2 regions of the Embleya scabrispora genome follow, and region 1 is predicted to be linked to the other one. Evidence: riboswitches for the same ligand, from Rfam matches in the RefSeq annotation. Region 1 holds a riboswitch; the other holds the start of a gene.
The links. Region 1 has a riboswitch for S-adenosylmethionine ahead of thrC (threonine synthase). Riboswitches for the same ligand answer to the same signal wherever they lie in the genome.
Positions count from the first base shown of each region.

Region 2: another riboswitch for S-adenosylmethionine. It lies ahead of B4N89_RS21960 (aminotransferase class V-fold PLP-dependent enzyme); the one in region 1 lies ahead of thrC (threonine synthase).

Region 1 covers NZ_MWQN01000001.1:3,872,880-3,883,383, reverse strand. Annotated here, with positions in the region: gene B4N89_RS50725 (hypothetical protein) at 1-438, shown strand, start outside; gene B4N89_RS17210 (alpha,alpha-trehalose-phosphate synthase (UDP-forming)) at 569-2,035, opposite strand; gene B4N89_RS17205 (glucosyl-3-phosphoglycerate synthase) at 2,253-3,230, opposite strand; SAM riboswitch class I at 3,423-3,576, shown strand; gene thrC (threonine synthase) at 3,593-4,867, shown strand; gene B4N89_RS17195 (MoaD/ThiS family protein) at 4,864-5,142, shown strand; gene B4N89_RS17190 (cold-shock protein) at 5,564-5,767, shown strand; gene groL (chaperonin GroEL) at 6,260-7,888, shown strand; gene B4N89_RS17180 (Uma2 family endonuclease) at 8,112-8,681, shown strand; gene B4N89_RS17175 (VWA domain-containing protein) at 8,961-10,481, shown strand; gene B4N89_RS17170 (ARPP-1 family domain-containing protein) at 10,478-10,504, shown strand, end outside.
Region 2 covers NZ_MWQN01000001.1:4,944,130-4,954,633, forward strand. Annotated here, with positions in the region: gene B4N89_RS21920 (cytochrome b) at 1-1,166, opposite strand, end outside; gene B4N89_RS21925 (ubiquinol-cytochrome c reductase iron-sulfur subunit) at 1,166-2,251, opposite strand; gene B4N89_RS21930 (c-type cytochrome) at 2,248-3,048, opposite strand; gene B4N89_RS21935 (cytochrome c oxidase subunit 3) at 3,094-3,723, opposite strand; gene B4N89_RS21940 (cytochrome c oxidase assembly protein) at 3,799-4,911, shown strand; gene B4N89_RS21945 (ribonuclease E inhibitor RraB) at 4,921-5,331, shown strand; gene B4N89_RS21950 (response regulator transcription factor) at 5,459-5,872, shown strand; gene trpD (anthranilate phosphoribosyltransferase) at 5,958-7,040, shown strand; SAM riboswitch class IV at 7,191-7,307, shown strand; gene B4N89_RS21960 (aminotransferase class V-fold PLP-dependent enzyme) at 7,546-8,946, shown strand; gene B4N89_RS21965 (Lrp/AsnC ligand binding domain-containing protein) at 9,781-10,059, opposite strand; gene B4N89_RS21970 (exonuclease domain-containing protein) at 10,159-10,504, opposite strand, start outside.

The sequences.
Region 1 (10,504 bases):
AAGGCCGCGTACAAGAACGGCGCGGGCAAGGACGTCGACTGCCTCAAGACCGAGTGCTACGTGCTGACCATGGCCGCGCACGGCTCCCCCGACCGCAGCCAGGACGCCTTCGTGAAGGTCGCCTTCAAGGGCGGCTCGACTCCGACCGCCGGGACGAGCGCGGGCGCCACCGGCGGCAACTCGGGTGCCGGCACCGCCGGTTCGACGAGCACGGGCGGCACCTCGGGCACCACGTCGGCCGGCACCTCGGGCACCGCCGGCGGGGCCGCGGGATCCACCGGCGGCTCGGGCGGCACGTCCGGCGGCGGCAGCCTGGCGCTCACCGGCCCGGCCGGTCTGGCCGCCGCGAGCACCGTCGGCGCGGCCCTGGTCGCCGCCGGCACGGTAGCGGTGGTGATCACCCGCCGACGCCGCGCCGCCGGGCCGACCGCAGCCTGAGCACCGAACACCCGGCACCCGGCACCCGGCCCGCCGCCACATACGCCGGCCGAACCGCGCGGTTCGGCCGGCGTATGGCGGCCCGGCCACCCGGCCGCCCCAGTCACCTCTCGAACGCGTCCTACGCGTCCTACGCGTCCAACGCGTCCAGTTGCTCCAAAAACCACTGCTGCGGATTGAGCGCCACCGCCGCCGCGGCCAGCCGCTTGGTGCGCTGGAGCCGGTCGGTGGTGTCCATCGTCAGCGCCTCGTGCAGCGCCTCCGTGGTCTGCGAGACGTCGAACGGGTTGATCACGATCGCGTCCTCGCCCAACTCCTCGCACGCGCCCGCCTCCCGGGAGAGCACCAGCGCGCAACCCCCGTGCCCCTCGTCCAGGAGGGAGACCACCGGCACCTCCTTGGCGACCAGGTTCATCCCGTCCCGGATCGGGTTCACCAACGCGACGTCGGCCAGCCGATACGCCGCGAGCGAGCGCGGGAAGTCGTCGTTGACGTGCAGGATCAGCGGCTGCCAGTCGCCGGTGCCGAACTCGTCGTCGATCTCCTTGGCCACCCGCTGCACCGCGGCGGTGTACTCGCGGTACTCCGGCAGGTCGTGCCGCGACGGGTAGGCGAACGCCACGTGCACCACCCGGCCGAGCCATTCCGGTCGGGTGCGCAGCAGTTCGCGGTAGGCCAGCAGGCCCCGGACGATGTTCTTGGACAACTCCGTACGGTCCACCCGGACGATCACCCGACGGTCGCCGACCGCCTCGCGCAGCCCGGCGAGGCGGGTGTCCACGTCGGCCCGGGACGCGCGCTCGCGCAGGAACTCGGCGTCGGCGCCCAGCGCGTGTACGCCGATCTCGGTCACGTGGCCCGCGTGCGTGACGGTCATCGCGTCCCGGTCCACCGCGGCGCCCAGCACGTCGGCGCAGCAGTCCAGGAAGGCGAGCGCCCAGCGCCGGGAATGGAATCCGGCGTGGTCCGCGCCGAGCACCCCTTCGAGCACGTAGCGGGCGATGTCGTCGGGCAGCAGCCGGAAGTAGTCCGGCGGCGCCCAGGGGGTGTGCGCGAAGTGGCCGATCCGCAGGTCGGGACGCAGTCGGCGGAGCAGCACCGGCACCAGGGTCAGGTGGTAGTCCTGTACGACCACCTTGGCGCCCTCGGCCGCCTCCTCCGCCAGGGCCTCGGCGAACGCCTGGTTGTACGCCTCGTAGGAGGCCCACTCCCTGCGGAAGCGCGCGTCGAAGACCGGCTTGGAGGGGGTGTCGTAGAGCAGGTGGTGGACGAACCACAGGGTCGAGTTCGCTATGGCGTTGTACGCCCGCGCGAACGTGCCGGGGTCGATGTCGAGCATCCGCACGGCCAGCCCGCCGGTGTCGTGACCGGCGAGATCCAGCCGGCCCGAGGGCGCGGCGCGGGTCGCGGTGCGGTCGGGCTCGCCGAGCGCGGAGCACACCCACACCGCGCCGGTGCCCTGCCCGGCGGTGGACAGCCCGGACACCAGTCCGCCGCCGCCCCGCCGCACCGTGAGCGTGCCGTCGTCCTCCAGGGAGAAGGACACGGGACCGCGATTGGAGGCGACCAGGACACCGGCGGGAGGGGGAGCACTCATGCCCCGACCCTAGCCACGCATCCCGATGCGCAAACCCGGACCCAAACGTGCCCTCGGCCCGAACGGTGTGGCGAGTATCACGCGTACGGTCCACTACCCCGCGTGATGGGCGTGTGGCTCTTCGACGTCTCACGAATTTGCGGTGAACCTTCGGCCACCGAGCCGTGAACCGGGGCCGAACAGCGGGGAAACGGCGGCGAAACCCCGGGTCAACGGCTCAGCGCCCGACCAGTCGGGTTCGCGCGCGGTACTCCGGCACCGTCGCCATCGGCGGTCGCTCCCGGGCGGCGATGTCGTGGGTGCGTACCCGAAAGCCCGCCTCGTCCCGTTCGAACTGGGTCAGCACGGTGCTCGGCTCGGCCGGGTGCGCGCCCGCGGGGCCGCGGCGCAGTCGGCGCTCGACGGCCTGGAGTATCTCCGCCGCCATCCGCCCCAGGCCCGCCTCGTCCTGGTGGTTGTGCCGTCGCACACCGACGTCCACCTGCGCCATCGCGTCCAGGCCGACCAGGCGCAGGGTGTCCACGAGCATCGCGGTCTCGATGCCGTAGCCGCACGGGAAGGGCAGCTGTTCGAGCAGTGTGCGGCGGGCGGCGTATTCACCGCCGAGCGGCTGCACGAAGCCGGCCAGGTCGGGCCAGTGCAGGTTGAGCAGGGGCCGGGCGACCAGCTCGGTCACCCGGCCGCCGCCGGCGGGCACGATCGTGTCGCCGATCTCCAGCGGCCGGTCGTACATGGCCTTGACCAGCTGGACCGAGGGGTCGGTGAGCAGCGGGCCGAGAATCCCGGCAACGAAGTCCGCCGAGAAGTCCTTCAGGTCGGCGTCCACGAACGCGACGATGTCGCCGTCGGTGACCAGGAGCGAGCGCCACAGCACCTCGCCCTTGCCACGCACGGCCGGGAGCGCGGGCAGGATGTCGTCGCGGTGCACCACCCGCGCGCCCGCGTCGGCCGCCACCCGCGAGGTGTCGTCGGTGGAGCCGGAGTCGACCACCACCAGCTCGTCCACCAGCGGTACCCGCTCGACCAGCTCGGTCCGGATCACCTTGACGATGTCGCCGACGGTCGCCGCCTCGTTCAACGCGGGCAGGACGACGCTGACCCGGGTGTCGCGTTTGGCGTCGACAAGCCTGTCGACGGGCCAGTCGGCGGCTGCGGAGGACCGCCGTCGGAGCCAGTCGCCCACCTCGTGCGTCACGTTCGAAGATCCCCTGTCGTCGCCGGTGTTCCGGCCTCGGTCGTTCCACCCTTTATCGTCTCGCGAGGTGGACCGGATGATCGACGCGGCACCGGTTCGGTTACAGTCGTCGTCACCGGTAACGACGATCGCACGTCGGACCGGACAAACGCGGACCGGCCACCCGGCGAAGGGTGTGTCCACCGCCATAGCAGCTCATCCAGAGGGGCAGAGGGAACGGCCCGTTGAAGCCCCGGCAACCATCCGATCGTCATTCCTCGTGACGCGCTTTCGGCGCGAGCGAGCGGCCGACGATTCGGACAGGTGCCAAGTCCGGCCCGTGGGACCCCACGGGTAAAGATGAGGACAGAAAGGCCCTCGCCATGGCGACACCCACCGCCACCCGCACCACCAGCGCCACCCCCACCTCCTTCGGTCCGGCCGTCGCGCTGTCGTGTCGCGAGTGCGGAGAGCGCACGGAGCTCGGCCCGAAGTACGCCTGCGAGTCCTGTTTCGGCCCCCTGGAGGTCGCCTACGAGTTCGGCACCGTGACGCGGGAGCGGATCGAGGCCGGGCCGCACAACATCTGGCGCTACGCGCCGCTGCTGCCGGTGTCCGCGGACGTCGCGTCCCGGCCCAGCCTGAACCCCGGCTTCACCAAGCTCGTCCGGGCCGAGAACCTGGGCCGCGAGCTGGGCGTGCGCAACCTGCACGTCAAGGACGACTCCGGGAACCCGACGCACTCCTTCAAGGACCGCGTGGTGGCGATCGCGGTCGAGGCCGCGCGCACCTTCGACTTCACCACGCTGTCCTGCTCGTCCACGGGCAACCTGGCCGGCGCGGTGGGTGCCGCCGCCGCCCGGGTGGGCCTGCGCAGCTGTGTGTTCATCCCGGCCGACCTGGAGGCCGGCAAGGTCGTCACGGCGGCGGTCTACGGCGGCGAGCTGGTCGCCATCGAGGGGACCTACGACGAGGTCAACCGGTTCTGTTCGGAGCTGATCGGCGACCCGGCCGGCGAGAGCTGGGGCTTCGTCAACGTCAACCTGCGGCCCTACTACGGCGAGGGTTCCAAGACGCTCGCCTACGAGATCGCCGAACAACTCGGCTGGAAACTGCCGGAGCAGATCGTCATTCCCATCGCGTCGGGGTCGCAGCTGACCAAGATCGACAAGGGCTTCCGCGAGTTGATCGCGCTGGGTCTGGTCGAGGACGCGCCGTACCGGATCTTCGGCGCCCAGGCGACGGGGTGTTCCCCGGTGGCCGCCGCGTGGAAGGCCGGGCACGACGTGATCCGCCCGGTGCAGCCGGACACGATCGCCAAGTCGCTCGCGATCGGCAACCCCGCCGACGGTCCCTACGTGCTCGACGTGTGCAAGCGCACGGGCGGCGCGGTGGAGGACGTGAACGACGTCGAGGTGGTCGAGGCGATGAAGCTGCTCGCCCGTACCGAGGGCATCTTCGGCGAGACCGCGGGCGGGGTCACCGTGGGCTGCCTGCGCAAGCTGCTCGAGTCCGGCGCGCTGGATCCGGACGCCGAGACGGTCGTGCTCAACACGGGCGACGGCCTCAAGACGTTGGACGCGGTCACGCCGACGACCGGACCCACCGCGACCATTCGACCCACCCTGGACTCCTTCCGAAAGGCCGGCCTCGCATGAGCGTCTCCGTTCGCATCCCGACCATCCTGCGCACCTACACGGGCGGGGCGGCGGAGGTGTCCGCCGAGGGCACCACGCTCGCCGAGGTCCTGGACTCCCTGGAAAAGGACCACACCGGAATTCGCGCGCGCATCCTCGACGACGAGGGCAAGCTGCGTCGCTTTGTGAATCTGTACGTGGACGACGAGGACGTGCGCTTCGCCGACGGGCTCGCCACGGCGATCCCCGACAAGGGCACCGTTTCGATCATCCCGGCGGTCGCCGGGGGTTGCTGACGCGATAGGCCGAGCGTCCCGATCTTCCTTGATCGGGCCCGAAACGGAACGAAGAAATCCGCCGCCGGAGCACCGCGCGGCGGATTTCTTCGTTCCTGTCGGAGGTTGTGCGTAACCGGGGTTTAACCGGCTCCATTTCCCGCCTTTGGCGGCGGCGCGTCGGTAAACCCGTGGTCGGGATCACATCCGATATGTGTGGAAAGTCGTTTTCCTGGTGGATTGAAATACGGCTTTCCCGGAGACTCGCGAAGAATGCGCGTTTTATTCGCTCGGGAATTCTCGTCCGATTGACCTGTTGCTCCGGGCATCCGTCCGGATACATTCAGCCGCGGTCGTAGCAGAGGGCCGGGTCCTTCTGGATACGAACCCGGAGCTGCGGCGTGCAGTATCCGTGAAAGGGCCAGTAACAGGGGAGTTAGGAATGGCTCAGGGCGCCGTCAAGTGGTTCAACGCGGAGAAGGGGTACGGCTTCATCGCGGTCGACGGTGGGGCGGACGTTTTCGTCCACTACAGCGCGATCCAGATGGACGGGTACCGGACGCTCGAGGAGGGGCAGCGAGTCGAGTTCGAGATCTCGCAGGGGCAGAAGGGGCCGCAGGCCGACATGGTCCGCGTCACCGCCTGAACCGGGAGCCATGCGCTCCTCTGCTCCTCTGCTTGAAACGGTCCACACCACGGACTGCACGACACATCGCGGCACACACACGCCCGATCCTGTCGGATCAATGACCGGGGCCCGGCCTTCCCGCCAAGCGGGGGCCGGGCCCCGGTCGTTGCACGTCCGGGCCCGAGCACGCGGGCACGACGGAACACGATCGCGGCGCGGGGCCGCCGACCCGAACCCGTGCGGGGGTCGGGTGGTGGGGCCGGGGGGCGGTGGGGCGTGCGACACGCGCGGTGTACGCGCGAGTGGGTCGAGAGGGGTCGTTGCGCTTGCACTCGGCATGGTCGAGTGCTAATCATTGGCGTTAGCACTCTGGATGTGAGAGTGACAGAAACGGACCGGGCCGGTGAGGCTCGGCACCCGTGAGGGAGGGATCCTCGCGGTGGTCGGGTCGTCCGTCGCGGGCACCTGTGCGGTCCGGCACTCACCCCCGTTCTGGGAGGACTTCACCACATGGCCAAGATCATCGCGTTCAACGAGGAAGCGCGCCGCGGCCTCGAGCGCGGGATGAACCAGCTCGCCGACGCCGTCAAGGTCACGCTGGGCCCCAAGGGCCGCAACGTCGTGCTCGAGAAGAAGTGGGGTGCGCCCACCATCACCAACGATGGTGTGAGCATCGCCAAGGAGATCGAGCTCGAGGACCCGTACGAGAAGATCGGTGCCGAGCTGGTCAAGGAGGTCGCCAAGAAGACGGACGACGTCGCCGGTGACGGTACGACGACCGCGACCGTCCTCGCCCAGGCGCTCGTCCGCGAGGGCCTGCGCAACGTGGCCGCCGGCGCGAACCCGATGGCCCTCAAGCGCGGCATCGAGAAGGCCGTCGAGGCCGTCTCCGAGCAGCTGCTCGCGCTCGCGAAGGACGTCGAGACGAAGGAGCAGATCGCCTCCACCGCCTCGATCTCCGCCGCCGACCCGCTGATCGGCGAGATGATCGCCGAGGCCATGGACAAGGTCGGCAAGGAAGGCGTCATCACCGTCGAGGAGAGCAACACCTTCGGTCTCGAGCTCGAGCTCACCGAGGGCATGCGCTTCGACAAGGGCTACATCTCGCCCTACTTCGCGACCGACATGGAGCGCATGGAGGCCGTCCTCGAAGACGCCTACGTGCTCATCGTCAACTCGAAGATCACCTCGGTGAAGGACCTCCTCCCGCTCCTCGAGAAGGTCATGCAGTCGGGCAAGCCGCTCATGATCATCTCCGAGGACGTCGAGGGCGAGGCCCTGGCCACGCTCGTCGTGAACAAGATCCGCGGCACCTTCAAGTCCGTCGCCGTCAAGGCTCCGGGCTTCGGCGACCGTCGCAAGGCCATGCTCGGCGACATCGCCATCCTCACCGGTGGCCAGGTCATCTCCGAGGAGGTCGGCCTCAAGCTCGACACCGCCGGTCTCGAACTCCTCGGCCGCGCCCGCAAGGTCGTCGTCACCAAGGACGAGACCACCATCGTCGACGGCGCCGGTGACTCGGACCAGGTCGCGGGTCGGGTCAACCAGATCCGCGCCGAGATCGAGAACTCCGACTCGGACTACGACCGCGAGAAGCTCCAGGAGCGCCTGGCGAAGCTCGCGGGCGGCGTGGCGGTCATCAAGGCCGGTGCCGCGACCGAGGTCGAGCTCAAGGAGCGCAAGCACCGCATCGAGGACGCGGTGCGCAACGCGAAGGCCGCCGTCGAGGAGGGCATCGTCGCCGGTGGTGGCGTGGCCCTGCTCCAGGCGTCCACCATCGCGTTCGACAAGCTCGAGCTGGACAGCGACGAGGCCACCGGCGCGAACATCGTGCGCCTGGCCGTCGAGGCCCCGCTCAAGCAGATCGCGGTCAACGCCGGCCTCGAGGGCGGCGTGGTTGTGGAGAAGGTGCGCAACCTGACCCCGGGTCACGGCCTCAACGCCGCGACCGGCGACTACGTGGACCTCATCGCCGAGGGCATCATCGACCCGGCGAAGGTCACCCGTTCCGCGCTGCAGAACGCCGCGTCGATCGCCGCGCTGTTCCTGACCACCGAGGCCGTCATCGCCGACAAGCCGGAGAAGAACGCCGCTCCGGCCGGCGGCGGCGCCCCGGACATGGGCGGCATGGACTTCTGATCCGCTGAGGATCGGCAGTCCCGACCTCCCCGGTCGGTAGCTCCACGCGAGAGGCGGTCCCCTTCGGGGGGCCGCCTCTTTCGTATGCCACCGGGCACACCCGCCACTGTTCGAAGCGTGTTCGCTCGTTCGAGTGGCACCGGCGACTTACCCTGAAATGGTCTCCGAGCGACCGTAGCGTCGTTCTTGTACGGCATGGATCGAGGTAGGCGAGGTGGACGAGATGCCCGCACCCGTGATCGAGGTGAGCACCACCTGGCGCGAAATCGTGACCATGTGGCAGGGATTGGACGTGCCCGAAGGATGGCGCGCCGAGTTCGACGGAGAGAACATCACGATGTCGCCGCCGCCGGGGCACAGGCATGAATTGATCGCGGACGACCTTCATTGGCAGCTGCGCCGAGCCGTCCCCGAAGGATGCGGTGTCTTTCAGCATCTGGGCGTGGAGATCATGTCGGTCGGCCGGCTGTGTATTCCCGACCTGGTGGTGATGGCACGGGAAGACGTCGCCACGCCGACCCCGGCGGATCGGGTCCTTCTCGTCGCCGAGATCACCTCTCCGAGCAATGCCGGCACCGACCGTGTCGACAAGCTGCGGGCATACGCACACGGACCGATTCCGCTCTACCTGCTCGTCGATCGGTGGGACAAGGACGGTCCTGCGGCGACGTTGTACTCCGAGCCGGACGGCAAGGTCTACCAGCGCATCCAGCGCGTCGACTTCGGCGGACCGGTCGCCGTCCCCGCGCCGTTCGGCATCGACCTGGACACCTCGGACTTCCCCTCACGGTGATATTCGCCGGCATCGCCGGCCGCTCGCTCGTAGGCTCGTGACGCGACTTCGGGAACTACGTGTTCCTTCTGTCTTGGCGTACAAGCGCTTTTGGGGTGCTTGGGGTTCGAATCCCTATCCGGGACCCGTGACCTGCCCGAAGTCGCGTGCCATCGCACCCGGGGAACTGCGTGTTCGTACAGTGCCGTTTCCCATGGGTTGGAAGCGGTCCCGGCTTCGTACCGAGACCGACACCGGACCCGCGACCTGCCCCGGGTGCCCACGGGGGAGCCCATTTCGATGACCGAGACCGAGATCAGCCGCGCGCTCAGCGCCGACAATCCCGCCCGTGCCGAGGCCGCCGCCACCGTCGTACGTTTCCTGGACGTCGCCGTGGCCGCGACCGGACGGGCCTCCTTCTACAACACCCGCGACGAGCAGCTCGCCCTCGAAGAGGACGCGCACCGCACGATGGCCGCGCTGGACCGGCGGCTGTACGCGGGTCTGGTGTGCTCCCCCGGGGCCACCGACCGCAGCCGGCAGCTCGGCGTGTTGCACCTGCTCGGCACGCCCGCGCGGGAGGACGACGGCGACACGGTGTACGCCGCGGTGGCCGCGTTGACCGTGCCGCGCCGGCTCAAGCTGTTCGCCCTGCTGGCCGAGCGGCGGGTGAACAACGCGCGGGTGCGCCGACTGATCCTGCGCACCGTGCTCGGCTCCACCTCCCTGGAGCTGTGGTCGGTGCGCTACCGGGACAAGCTGGCCACCGCCCTGCGGCACGCGTGGGGTCTGCGGCTGAGCGGCATCCTGCGCGCGATCTTGACCAAGCACCTCGCGGGAGGCGAACTCGACTCGAAGGAACACCGCATCCTCGCCCGCGAGATCGACCGCTGGGCGGTCGACCGGGCCGATCCCGCCGCGGTTCGCGAGTGCGTCGCGTTCGTGCTCGGCGCCGAGGGGCCGTACACGCTGCCGCTCCCGGTCGCGTATCGGGCCGCCCGCACCGACCTGGACGCGGGCGCGGCGCTGCCGCTGGAAACCCTGGAGGGGCTGCGCGGCCGGTACCACCCGGACGCGAAGCCGGCCCGCGTCCTGGAGCTGACCGCCGCCCGGCTCACCGTCGGACAGCGGCTGGCCGGGCAGCGGCAGGCCGCTCGGGCGGGTGTGACGGTCGAGGTCGATCTCGACCGCTACGACGCGGTCCGGCTGTACCTGTACGCGTTCGCGGAAGGCATGACCGCCGAGGTCGCCGCCGCGCTCGACCGGCGCGCCGCGCACACCGCGGCCGGGCTGGACCTGGCCGGCCGCCGGGTCGCCCTCGTCCTGGACGGTTCCGCCTCCATGCGTGGCGGCACCGACCAGCCGCTGCGGCCGATCGCCGCCGTGCTCGCCCTGCGCGACGCACTGCGGGCGGCGGCGGGCACCTGCCACGACGTGTGGATCGGCGGCGTCCCGGACGGCCGGCTGGTCCACCCCGCCGGGCCGACCGCCGCCGCCGAAGCCCTGGTCGCCGCGTTGCGTACCGGCGCGGAGCTGATCGTGGTGGTCGGCGACGGCTACGAGAACGCGCCCGCCGGCCGGTTCGCCCAGGTGCTCGACGCGGCGCGCACCCTCGGCGTCGCGGTGCCGGTGGTCCAGCTCTGCCCCGTCCTCGCCGCCGAGGCGGCCGGTCTGCGCGGCTACGCGCCGGACCTGCCGCTCGCCCCCGTGCACCGTCCCGAAGCCCTCGAACTCGCCTGGTGCCGACTGATGTTGGCCACCGATCCGACCGCCGCCGTCCCCGCGCTGCTGCGCCTGGCCCACCCGGAGGTGACCGCATGACCACCCTCGCCCACGACACGCTG
Region 2 (10,504 bases), 1.1 Mb from region 1:
AGGCCGGTGCGCACCGGCATGTTGCGCGGGCGGTCCAGGAGGTGGTGCTCACGCTTGTCGCCGGTGATCCAGCCTTCGATCCACGGGTACATCGCCATGAACGTGAACAGCACACCGGGCAGGATCAGGGACGGGATCAGCACGTTGAAGCTGAACGTGTGGCCCCAGATGTTCCACTCCCAGTTCGGCATCAGGCGCAGGGATCCCTCGAGGAATCCGATGTACCAGTCGGGTTGGGAGCCCGCCGTGATCTGTCCGGGGTTGTATGGACCGTAGGACCAGATCGGGTTGATCTGCACCAGGCCGCCGAGCGCGGCGGTGATACCGAACACGATGAAGAAGAAGCCACCGGCCTTGGCCGCGTAGACCGGCAGCAGCGGCAGGCCCACGACGTTCTTCTCGGTCTTGCCCGGACCGGGGAACTGGGTGTGCTTCTGGTAGAAGACCAGGATCAGGTGGACGGTCACCAGACCGACCATGATCGCCGGGATCAGCAGCACGTGGATGGTGAACAGGCGCGGGACGATGTCCTCGCCCGGGAACTCCCCACCGAACAGGAAGAACTGCACGTAGGTGCCGACCAGCGGGATCGCCAGGACGACGCCCTCGGCGATGCGCAGACCGGTACCGGAGAGCAGGTCGTCGGGCAGCGAGTAGCCGGTGAAGCCGTTGACCATGGCCAGCACGAGCAGCAGGAAGCCGAACAGCCAGTTTATTTCGCGCGGCTTGCGGAACGCCCCGGTGAAGAAGATCCGGAACATGTGCACGAACAGCGACGACACGAAGATCAGCGCCGCCCAGTGGTGGATCTGACGCATCGCCAGACCACCGCGGATGTCGAAGCTGATGTCCAGCGTCGAGGCGTACGCCTGCGACATGTGGATGCCCTGCAGCGGTACGTAGGAGCCGTCGTAGACGACCTCCTGCATGCTCGGCTTGAAGAACAGCGTGAGGAACACGCCGGTCAGCAGCAGCACGATGAAGCTGTACAGCGCCACTTCACCGAGCATGAAGGACCAGTGGTCCGGAAAGACCTTGCGCAGGTTCTTCTTCGCCGCGCCGTAGATGCCCAGCCGGCTGTCCAGCGCGTCGGCCGCGCGAACGGCCGCGTTGTCCGGGATCGGGGTGCTCTTGTCGGCCCCGCCCTTGGGTTGTTCGCTCGACATCAGCCACGCTCCCAGAAGCTCGCGCCGACCGGTTCCGCGAAGTCCTGCGACGCGGCGAGGTTACCCGCCTCGTTCACATGGATCTTCAACTGCGGCAGCGAGCGAGCGGCCGGGCCGAATACGACCTTGCCGTCGTCCGCCAGGTCGAAGGTGGACTGGTGGCACGGGCACAGCAGGTGGTGCGTCTGCTGCTCGTACAGGCCGATCGGGCAACCCACGTGGGTGCAGATCTTCGAGTACGCCACGATGCCCTCGTGGCCCCACGCCAGTTCCTTCTTGGACTTGACGTCCTTCGGCTCCAGCCGGACCAGCAGGATCGCGGACATGCCCGCCTTCTCCAGCCAGCCGTGCGAGAGCTCCTCCTTCTGACCGGCCGGGCCGTACTTCTCGACCAGACCCTCGGGCAGCGCCATGGTGAGCGAGCCCTTGACGATGTCGTCCGGCTTGATCGGCAGGCCGGTCGCCTCGTTGATCAGCTCCTTGCCCGGCTTCCACTCGGTGTGCCGGAGCTTGGTGCCGGGCATCGGGCCGAGGTCGCGCAGCAGCACGACGCCGGACAGCGGCACCAGGGCCATCGCGCCGATCATCGTGCGCCGGATCAGCGGCCGACGGCCGATCACCGAGTCGGAGGCGCCCTGGGTGAACTCGCGGATCGCGTACTCGCGGGTCTCCGGGTCCGAGGTGAACTCGTGGCGCTCCTGGACGATCTCCTCGTCCGTCATCAGCGTGCGCGCCCAGTGGATCGCGCCGGCGCCGATGCAGAACAGCGCGATGCCGAGGGTGCCGCCGAGGGCGGCGTTCTGGGCACCGATCTTCCCGAAGAAGAAGATGTCGATGATGCGGTCTTTGTCGATGCCGACGTACGACCAGATGAAGCCGATCGTGGCCAGCATCGAGATCACGAAGAGGAACGCGACCTGACGCTCGGCGCGATTGGCCGCCTTCTCGTCGATGTCGGTACGGCGCGGCTCGTGGGCCGGCAGGCCGGGGTCGGCGAACGGGTCGCTTTCCGCCGGAACATGTGCCGAGGCGGGAACCTCGGGCAGGTGCTCTTCGGGCACTTCGGATTTGTCCTGGCTACTCATTTGGTCCTGGCCTTGGGGGTCCGGGCGGCAATCCAGATCGCACAGCCGATCAGCAGGCCGAGCGCGATGATCCAGCCGAAGAGGCCCTCGGAGACCGGGCCGAGGCGGCCGAGACCGAGACCGCCGGGGTTCGGCTCCTTGTGCGTCGTCTCACGCACGTAGGTGACGATGTCCTTCTTCTGCTGCTCGGGCATCGTGCTGTCCGGGAACGAAGGCATGTTCTGCGGGCCGGTGAGCATGGCCTCGTAGATGTGCTTCGGGTCCACGTTCTTCAGCGGCGGTGCGAACTTGCCCTGGGTCAGGGCGCCGCCCTCACCGGAGAAGTTGTGGCACTGCGAGCAGTTCGTGCGGAACAGCTCGGCGCCGTTGACGATGTCGCCGTCGGGGGCGTACATGTTCGCCGTCGGGATCTTGGGGCCGACGCCGAGGGAGGCCACGTACGCGGAGAGCTGCTCGATCTGCGCCGGGGTGTAGACCTCGGGCTTGCGCGGCGCCTGGGCGCCGGGCTGCTGGAGGGGCATCCGGCCGGTCGACACCTGGAAGTCGACGGCGGCCGCGCCGACGCCGACCAGAGGGGGACCGTCCGAGGAGCCCTGGGCGTCGAGCCCGTGGCAGGTCGAACATCCGCTCAGGTAGAGCTTCTTGCCCGCTTCGACCGCGATGGAGGCAGAGTCGTCGGCCTCCGCCTTCTTGGCGGGCGCGAACGCGGCGTACAGCCCCCCCGTGGCCGCGAGCGCAAAAATGAGTACGACGATCGCCGCCAAGGGGTGGCGTCGCCGCGCGGAGAGCTTTTTCACGGATAACCCCGGTCCAATGTCGTCTGCGTAGGAAGTGTCGGACGTCTACCTGATGACGTAGATCGTGAAGAACAGACCGATCCAGACCACGTCGACGAAGTGCCAGTAGTACGAGACGACGATTGCGGCCGTGGCCTGCTCGTGCGTGAACCGTCGGGCCGCGTAGGTGCGTCCGAGGACCAACAGGAAGGCGATCAGACCGCCCGTCACGTGCATGCCGTGGAAGCCGGTGGTCAGGTAGAAGACCGAACCGTAAGCCGACGACGAAAGAGTCGTGCCCTCCTTGACCAGCTCCGTGTACTCCATCACCTGACCGCCGACGAAGACGGCGCCCATGATGAAGGTGATGATGAACCACATGCGGAGCTTCTTGACGTCACCGCGTTCGGCCGCGAAGACGCCGAGCTGACAGGTGAGCGAGGACAGCACGAGGATCGTCGTGTTGCCCGTCGAGAACGGGATGTTCAGCTCACCGGCGTGCTCGCGCCAGGCGTCCGAGCCGGTGACCGACCGGATGGTGAAATACATCGCGAACAAGGCCGCGAAGAACATCAGCTCCGACGCCAACCAGACGATCGTGCCGATGCTGACCAAGTTGGGACGGTTGAGTGTCCCGTGTGTCCCGTGTGAGGGGGGCCCGGTTTCTAGTGAAGTTGCTGTCGCCACGGCGGCCATTATTGCGGTCGCCGGATCTGCCCACACTTCGGGGGGTAACCCTCGTTGAACGTGTCGGGGTTAGGCTCTGGTTCCGTGAGTGGCTCCGCAGGCGATGCCGGGATGTTCCTGGCACACGCGACCCCAGGGAACGTCCCGCCCGAACTGACCCCCATTCGGCTCCTGACCGGGTGGGTGTTCGAGCCGATCCCGATCCTGGTCGCGATGGTGTTCGGCGGGCTCTATCTGTACGGGGTGCACAAGCTCAGGGCCCGTGGGGACGCGTGGTCGCGGTGGCGCACCTTCTCGTTCCTGGGGTTGGGTCTCGGCACGTTCCTGATCGCGACCGAGTCGGCGCTGGCCGCCTACGACACCGTGTTGTTGAGCGTGCACATGGTGCAGCACATGGTGCTGGCGATGATCACGCCGATCTTCCTGGCGCTGGGCGCGCCGATCACCCTCGCATTGCGCACCCTGCCGACCAAGTGGCGTAATCGGCTCAACGCCCTCCTGCACAGCAGATTCTCGAAGGTGGTCACCTTCCCGGCCTTCGCCGGCTTCGTCTTCGTGCTCAATCCGTTCGCGCTGTACTTCACGCCCTGGTACGAGCTGACGCTGCGGAACACGTTCATGCACGACATGAATCACGTGCACTTCGTGATCATCGGCTGCATGTGGTTCTGGCCACTGCTCGGGCTCGACCCGATGCCGCGCGCGAGTCATCCGATGCGGTTGCTGGCGGTCTTCGCGACACTGCCGTTCCATGCCTGGCTGGGCATCGCGATCATGAGTTCGTCCACCGTGCTGGCCGGTGACTGGTACAACGACCTCGGTCGCGACTGGGGCGCGAGTCCGCTGTCCGACCAGGGCACCGCCGGCGGGATCCTGTGGGGCAGCGGCGACATCATCGGACTGCTCGTCTTCCTCGTGTTGTTCGTGCAGTGGGCCAAGGCGTCCGAACGCGAGGCGGTGCGCGAGGACCGGCGGCTCGATCGACTCGAACTGATCGAGGCCGGGCGCAAGGCCCGGGAGGAGCGGTTGGCGCGTGAGGCGGCGGCGGGCGGCGAAGGCGCCGAGGGCGCCGAGGGCGCCGGAAAATCCGTCGCGAAGAGCACTCTTGCGGGTGACTCTGCCCGAACGGAGGACGGCGATTCGGCCGTCCGGGTGGCCCGCGGGGTCGAGCCGAGGCCGGCGGGCGCGGCCGAGTAGCGTCGCGACATGATCCTCGAACGGTTCCTCCGCCGGCGGCGTGCCGAGCCGGTGCCCGCGCTCGTCGACGACGGCACGCTGGTCGTGGTCGGCTCCTGCTTCGATCCGGCGCGTGCCGACTCGGCGGTGGTCGCGGAGATGCGGGCGGCCGGAGTGGCGGTGGAGACCGGTCCGTTCGTGATGCGGCACCTGGTGACCCTGCCGGATCACGACGCGGTCGCGGAGGCGACCCGGATCCTGGCAGCGGACGGGTGGGCGGTCACGGTCGTGGCGGCCGACGAGCGGCCGCTGCGGGTGCGGATCGCGCGGCAGCAGGTGCTCACCGGCCTCGAACCGGCCCGCGAACGCACCCGCATGGCGGGGCTGGCGCAGCGGTTGGGCGGGGACGCCGAGGGCTACGAGGTGCTGGCGCGCGGGTGAGTCGGGCGGAGCCGGGTGGTCGGGCCGGGATCGGAGCGTGACGAGCCCCACATTCGCGCCGGGAAAAGCGCTAACATCCTGGGCGGATCCAAGTTGTCGTCCCGTACCCGGACTCAGGCAGGTGGACATGACGCGCGGCGAGACCATGACCGTCCTTGTGTACAGCGACGACCGCAACACCCGTCGGAAGGTCACCCTCGCGCTCGGGCGCAGGCCCGCCGTCGACGTACCGTTCGTGGAATACCTGGAGTGCGCCACCGAGCCCGCCGTGATCGAGGCGATGGACAAGGGCGGCGTGGACCTCGTGATCCTGGACGGGGAGACCGCCCCCGCCGGCGGCATGGGCGTGTGCCGGCAGCTCAAGGACGAGATCTACAACTGCCCGCCCGTACTCACCCTGGTCGGTCGCCCGCAGGACGCGTGGCTGGCCACCTGGTGCCGGGCCGACGCGGTGGTCGCGCATCCGCTGGACCCGCGCACGCTCGCCTCGGCGGCGGCCGACCTGATCCGCGGGCGGATCGCGGGACGTCAGCCGGCCTGACCGCATCGCGGATAACCGTCGGGCAGCGGCGGCCGCGGTCGGTACGCTGGCGCCGACTCATCCGATGACACTGCGGGAGCGGACCATGGGCGCCTCGGCCTCTACGTACCAGAGCGGCGGCAACCCGGCGGCCCGTTCCTGGCGCGACCTCCTGGCCTCGCTCATGCGGGGTGACGACCTGCCGGCGGATGCCACGGCGTGGGCGATGGACCACATCATGACCGGCGAGGCCACGCCGGTGCAGGTGGCCGGGTTCGTGATCGCGCTGCGGGCCAAGGGCGAGACCGTGGACGAGGTCTCGGGCCTGGTGCGGGCGATGTACGAACACGCGTCGACCATCGAGGTGCCCGGCCGCACGGTGGACATCGTCGGCACCGGCGGCGACCTCGCCCGCACGGTGAACATCTCGACCATGTCCGCGATCGTGGTCGCGGGCGCGGGCGAGACCGTGGTCAAGCACGGCAACCGGGCGGCGTCGTCGGCCAGCGGCGCGGCCGACGTGCTCGAAGCGCTCGGTGTGGTGCTGGACCTGACCCCGGATCAGGTGGCCCGGACGGCCCGGGAGGCGGGCATCACGCTGTGCTTCGCGCAACGTTTCCACCCGTCGCTGCGGCACGCGGCGCAGGCGCGGCGCGAGCTGGGCGTGCCGACCACGTTCAACTTCCTGGGTCCGCTGACCAATCCGGCACGGGTCCGGCACCACGCGATCGGTGTCGCGGATCTGCGGATGGCGCCGATCGTGGCCGGTGTGCTGGCCGATCGTGGGGCCACCGCGCTGGTCTTCCGCGGTGACGACGGGTTGGACGAGTTGACCGTGACCACCACGTCGCAGGTGTGGATCGTGCGGGACGGCGCCGTGCGCGAGGACCGGGTGGATCCGCGTGATCTGGGCATCGCGTTGAACGGGATCGAGACGCTGCGCGGTGGCGACGCGACGTTCAACGCGGAGGTGGCCCGGAAGCTGCTCGCGGGGGAGAAGGGCGCGGTGCGCGACGCGGTGTTGTTGAACTCGGCGGCGGCGCTGGCCGCGCTCGGCCCGGGAGACGGATCGCTGACGCAGCAGTTGGCGGCCGGGATCGAGCGAGCGGCGGAGGCGATCGACTCGGGGGCGGCGCAGGCGGCGCTCGATCGATGGGTGGGCGTGACGCGGTCGTTCGCGCGGGAGTAGCCGGAGGCGGATGTACGCCGGGTGGGCCGAGGGCGGCCTGCCCGGCGTCGTCGTGTTCGGGCTCCGTCGGGCGTCCGGGCGGTGTCCAGCATGTGGAACCGGTGGGGTGGTCGTTGCGCGCGGCGATTCCTGCGGTAATAATTCTGCGCAGGTCACGAGTGACAGTGGAAAGCCCCGGCTTGCTGTCCGGCAACCCTCGCTCCGCGGTGGGGTGCCCCGGGTGATGACACGGTCGGGCGTCGTCAGGCGTCCCGGCAAGCGCGGACCCCTGGTGTGGCGGCAGGCAATTGCCCTATGCGAACCGGGTCCTGTACCTGGGGAGCATGTGATGGCGTGAAATCTCTTTCTCGAAACGGGCTGATCGGCCCATTCCGTACGCGCTGATTCGTCGCGCGTCGCTTTTCCGAGACCACATCTCATCCGGGGATCACTCCGCGCTGCTCAGATGTCGACTTCTCGACATGGCATTGCGCGAGCCGGTCTCCGTCTGCCGAGGAGATTTCCCATGACCGCCGGTACCACTTCCGCTGCTTCCGTCGCCTTCGACGCCGATGTCGCCATCGCCGCCCCGCTGCCCGTGGTCGGGCGGGATGTGCTCGTTCCGCTGGTCACCGGGGGCGAGGTGGAGTACGCGGCGCTCGACTACGGGGCCAGCGCGCCGTGTCTGCAGCGGGTGTGGGACGACGTGGCCGGCTATCTGCCGTACTACGGCAGCGTGCATCGCGGCGCCGGCTACCTGTCGCAGTTGTCCACCGATCTGTACGAGCAGAGCCGGGCCACGGTCGCGGAGTTCCTCGGGCTGCGGGGCGACGACACGCTGCTGTTCACCCGGGGCACCACCGACTCGCTGAACCTGCTCGCCTCCGTACTGCCGCGCGGCACCCGGGTGTTCGTGTTCGAGACCGAGCACCACGCGGCGCTGCTGCCGTGGCGTCGGCATGCCGGGGTGACCCAGTTGGCGGCGCCGTCCTCGCCGGCGCAGGCGGTCGCGGCGCTGGAGGCCGCGCTCGAAGGCTCCGGCGACGGGCCTCGTTTGGTGTGTGTGACCGGTGCCTCGAACGTGACCGGCGAGCTGTTCCCGGTGGCGGAACTGGCCGAGGTGGCGCACCGGTTCGGGGCGCGGATCGTGCTGGACGCGGCGCAACTGGCGCCGCACCACCCGGTGTCGGTCGCGGACCTGGACGTGGACTGGATCGCGCTGTCGGCGCACAAGCTGTACGCGCCGTTCGGCTCGGGGGTGTTGGCCGGGCGCGGGGACTGGCTGGACGCGGCGGAGCCGTACCTGGCGGGCGGCGGGGCGAGCAAGGCGGTCTCGCGCGACCACGTCGAGTGGCAGAGCGGCGCGGCCCGGCACGAGGCGGGGTCGCCGAACGTGATCGGCGCCTACGCGTTGGCGTCCGCGTGCCGGGCGATCACCGAGGCGGGGCCGGCGGCGCTGGTCGCGCGCGAAGAGGCGTTGTTGGCGCGGTTGCGGGCGCGGTTGGCGGAGATTCCCCAGGTGCGGACGCTGGAGCTGTTCGGGCCCGAGTCGGCCCGGGTGGGCGTGCTCTCGTTCGTGGTCGAGGGGTGGAACAGCTCGCGGTTCGCGGCGGTGTTGTCGGCGGAGTACGGGATCGGCGTGCGGGACGGGCTGTTCTGCGCGCACCCGCTGGTGCGGCACCTGTTGGGCGGGCGGGCCGATCAGCCGACCGAGTGCGGGTCGCCGGATGCGCCGGAGGGGCAGCAGAACCTCAACGCGATCCGGGTCAGCTTCGGTCTGGGAACGCCCGTCGAACACCTGGACCGCTTCGCGGCGGCAGTGCGGGAGTTGGTGGAGCGCGGAGCCGTCTGGAACTACACGGTGGATGGCGGGCGGTGTGTCCCGGACGCGGACCCGCGCGGCGAGCGCTCGTTGCCCGCGGCATAGGGCTTTGCCGCCGGCTCGACGGGTGGCGGAACAGGTGAGCCTCGAGGCACCCGTCGCCGTAAGGCCCGTTCGAGCCGTCCTCAAACGCCGGACGGGCTGGGGCGGTTGGCCGGGCGGGGTCGGTTGCGGTGTGGGTGATGTGGCCCGGGTGGGTTGTCCTCAAGCGCCGGACGGGCTGGGATGGTTGGCCGGGCGGGGTCGGTTGCGGTGTGGGTGATGTGGCCCGGGTGGGTTGTCCTCAAGCGCCGGACGGGCTGGGATGGTTGGCCGGGCGGGGTCGGTTGCGGTGTGGGTGATGTGGCCCGGGTGGGTTGTCCTCAAGCGCCGGACGGGCTGGGGCGGTTGGGTGAGCGGGGTTGACTGCGGTGCGGCCTGATTTGGCCACGGGCCGTCCGGCTTCGTTGTTCCCAGGCGCGTCAGCGCCCGCGAACCGGGCCGCCCACGCGATCGACGCGCGCAGCGCGGAGAGCGGCGGAGCCGCCGCTTGTCTTTTGGGCTGGGCGACCCGGAGCGAAGCGGAGGGGCGCACAGCCGCGAGCGGGGTGCCGCTTTTCTGCGGAGGAGCGAAGCGGGGGAGCAGAAAAGCGGTGCCTCGCGAGCCGGCGCGAAGCGCCCAATAAAAAGCCGCCGCCGCCAACACGACCCCGGCCCCACCCTCGGCTCGCGTCGCGTCTCGGGCCCCGCCCTCCGCTCCCGTCACGACCCCCGCCCCGCCCTCCGCTCCCGTCGACTGCGGCCCAGCCCAGTCGTCCTCAAGCGCCGGACAGACTGAGGGGATCGTCCGTACAGGCCGGAGTGGTTGCCGGACGGGCCTCGGGCTCGTCCGGCTTCGGGTTATTCGAGGCCGATGGCGAAGGCTGCTTCGAGGTCGTGTTGGGAGTAGGTGCGGAAGGCGATGTGGGTGGTGGTGGCCTCTACTCCCGGGACCTTGTTGAGGCGGCCGGGGATGACGTCGGCCAGGTCGTCGTGGGCGCGTACGCGCACCATGGCGATCAGGTCGAACTCACCGGTCACCGAGTAGACCTCGCTCACACCCTCGATCGCGGCGATCGCCTCCGCGATTTCCGGGGTCTGGTCCACACGCGTCTTGACCTGCACGATCGCGGTGATCACGGGGTAGTCCTCCGGCTGTCGACGACAAGGTGCCCGAGCTTAGTCGGCGCGCCCGTCGGTGCGGGGTCGCCGGCGCGACCATGTGTACTCGAATCCGGGTCACGGGTCACCCGATCGGAGTGGTTTGGCGCTCGCGGACGCCCGGTGCCGGGGGCGGCCCAGGGCCAGGAGGTCGGCCAGTTCGTGGCGGCCGCTCGCGTGCATCCGGTCGATGAACGCGCCCAACACGTGTGCCGTCGCGCGTGCGTCGGCCAACGCTCGGTGGGTCGGGTCGGTGGGCGCCTCGAAGTAGCGTGCGAGGGTGCCCAACCGCAGGTTCGGCAGTGTCCCGGCGGGCAGCAGCGCGCGGGCCAGGGCGAGGGTGTCGACGACCCGGAAGTCGGGCCAGGCGTGGTCGCACGCGATGCTCGCGGTACGCAGAAAGCCCACGTCGAAGGGGGCGTTG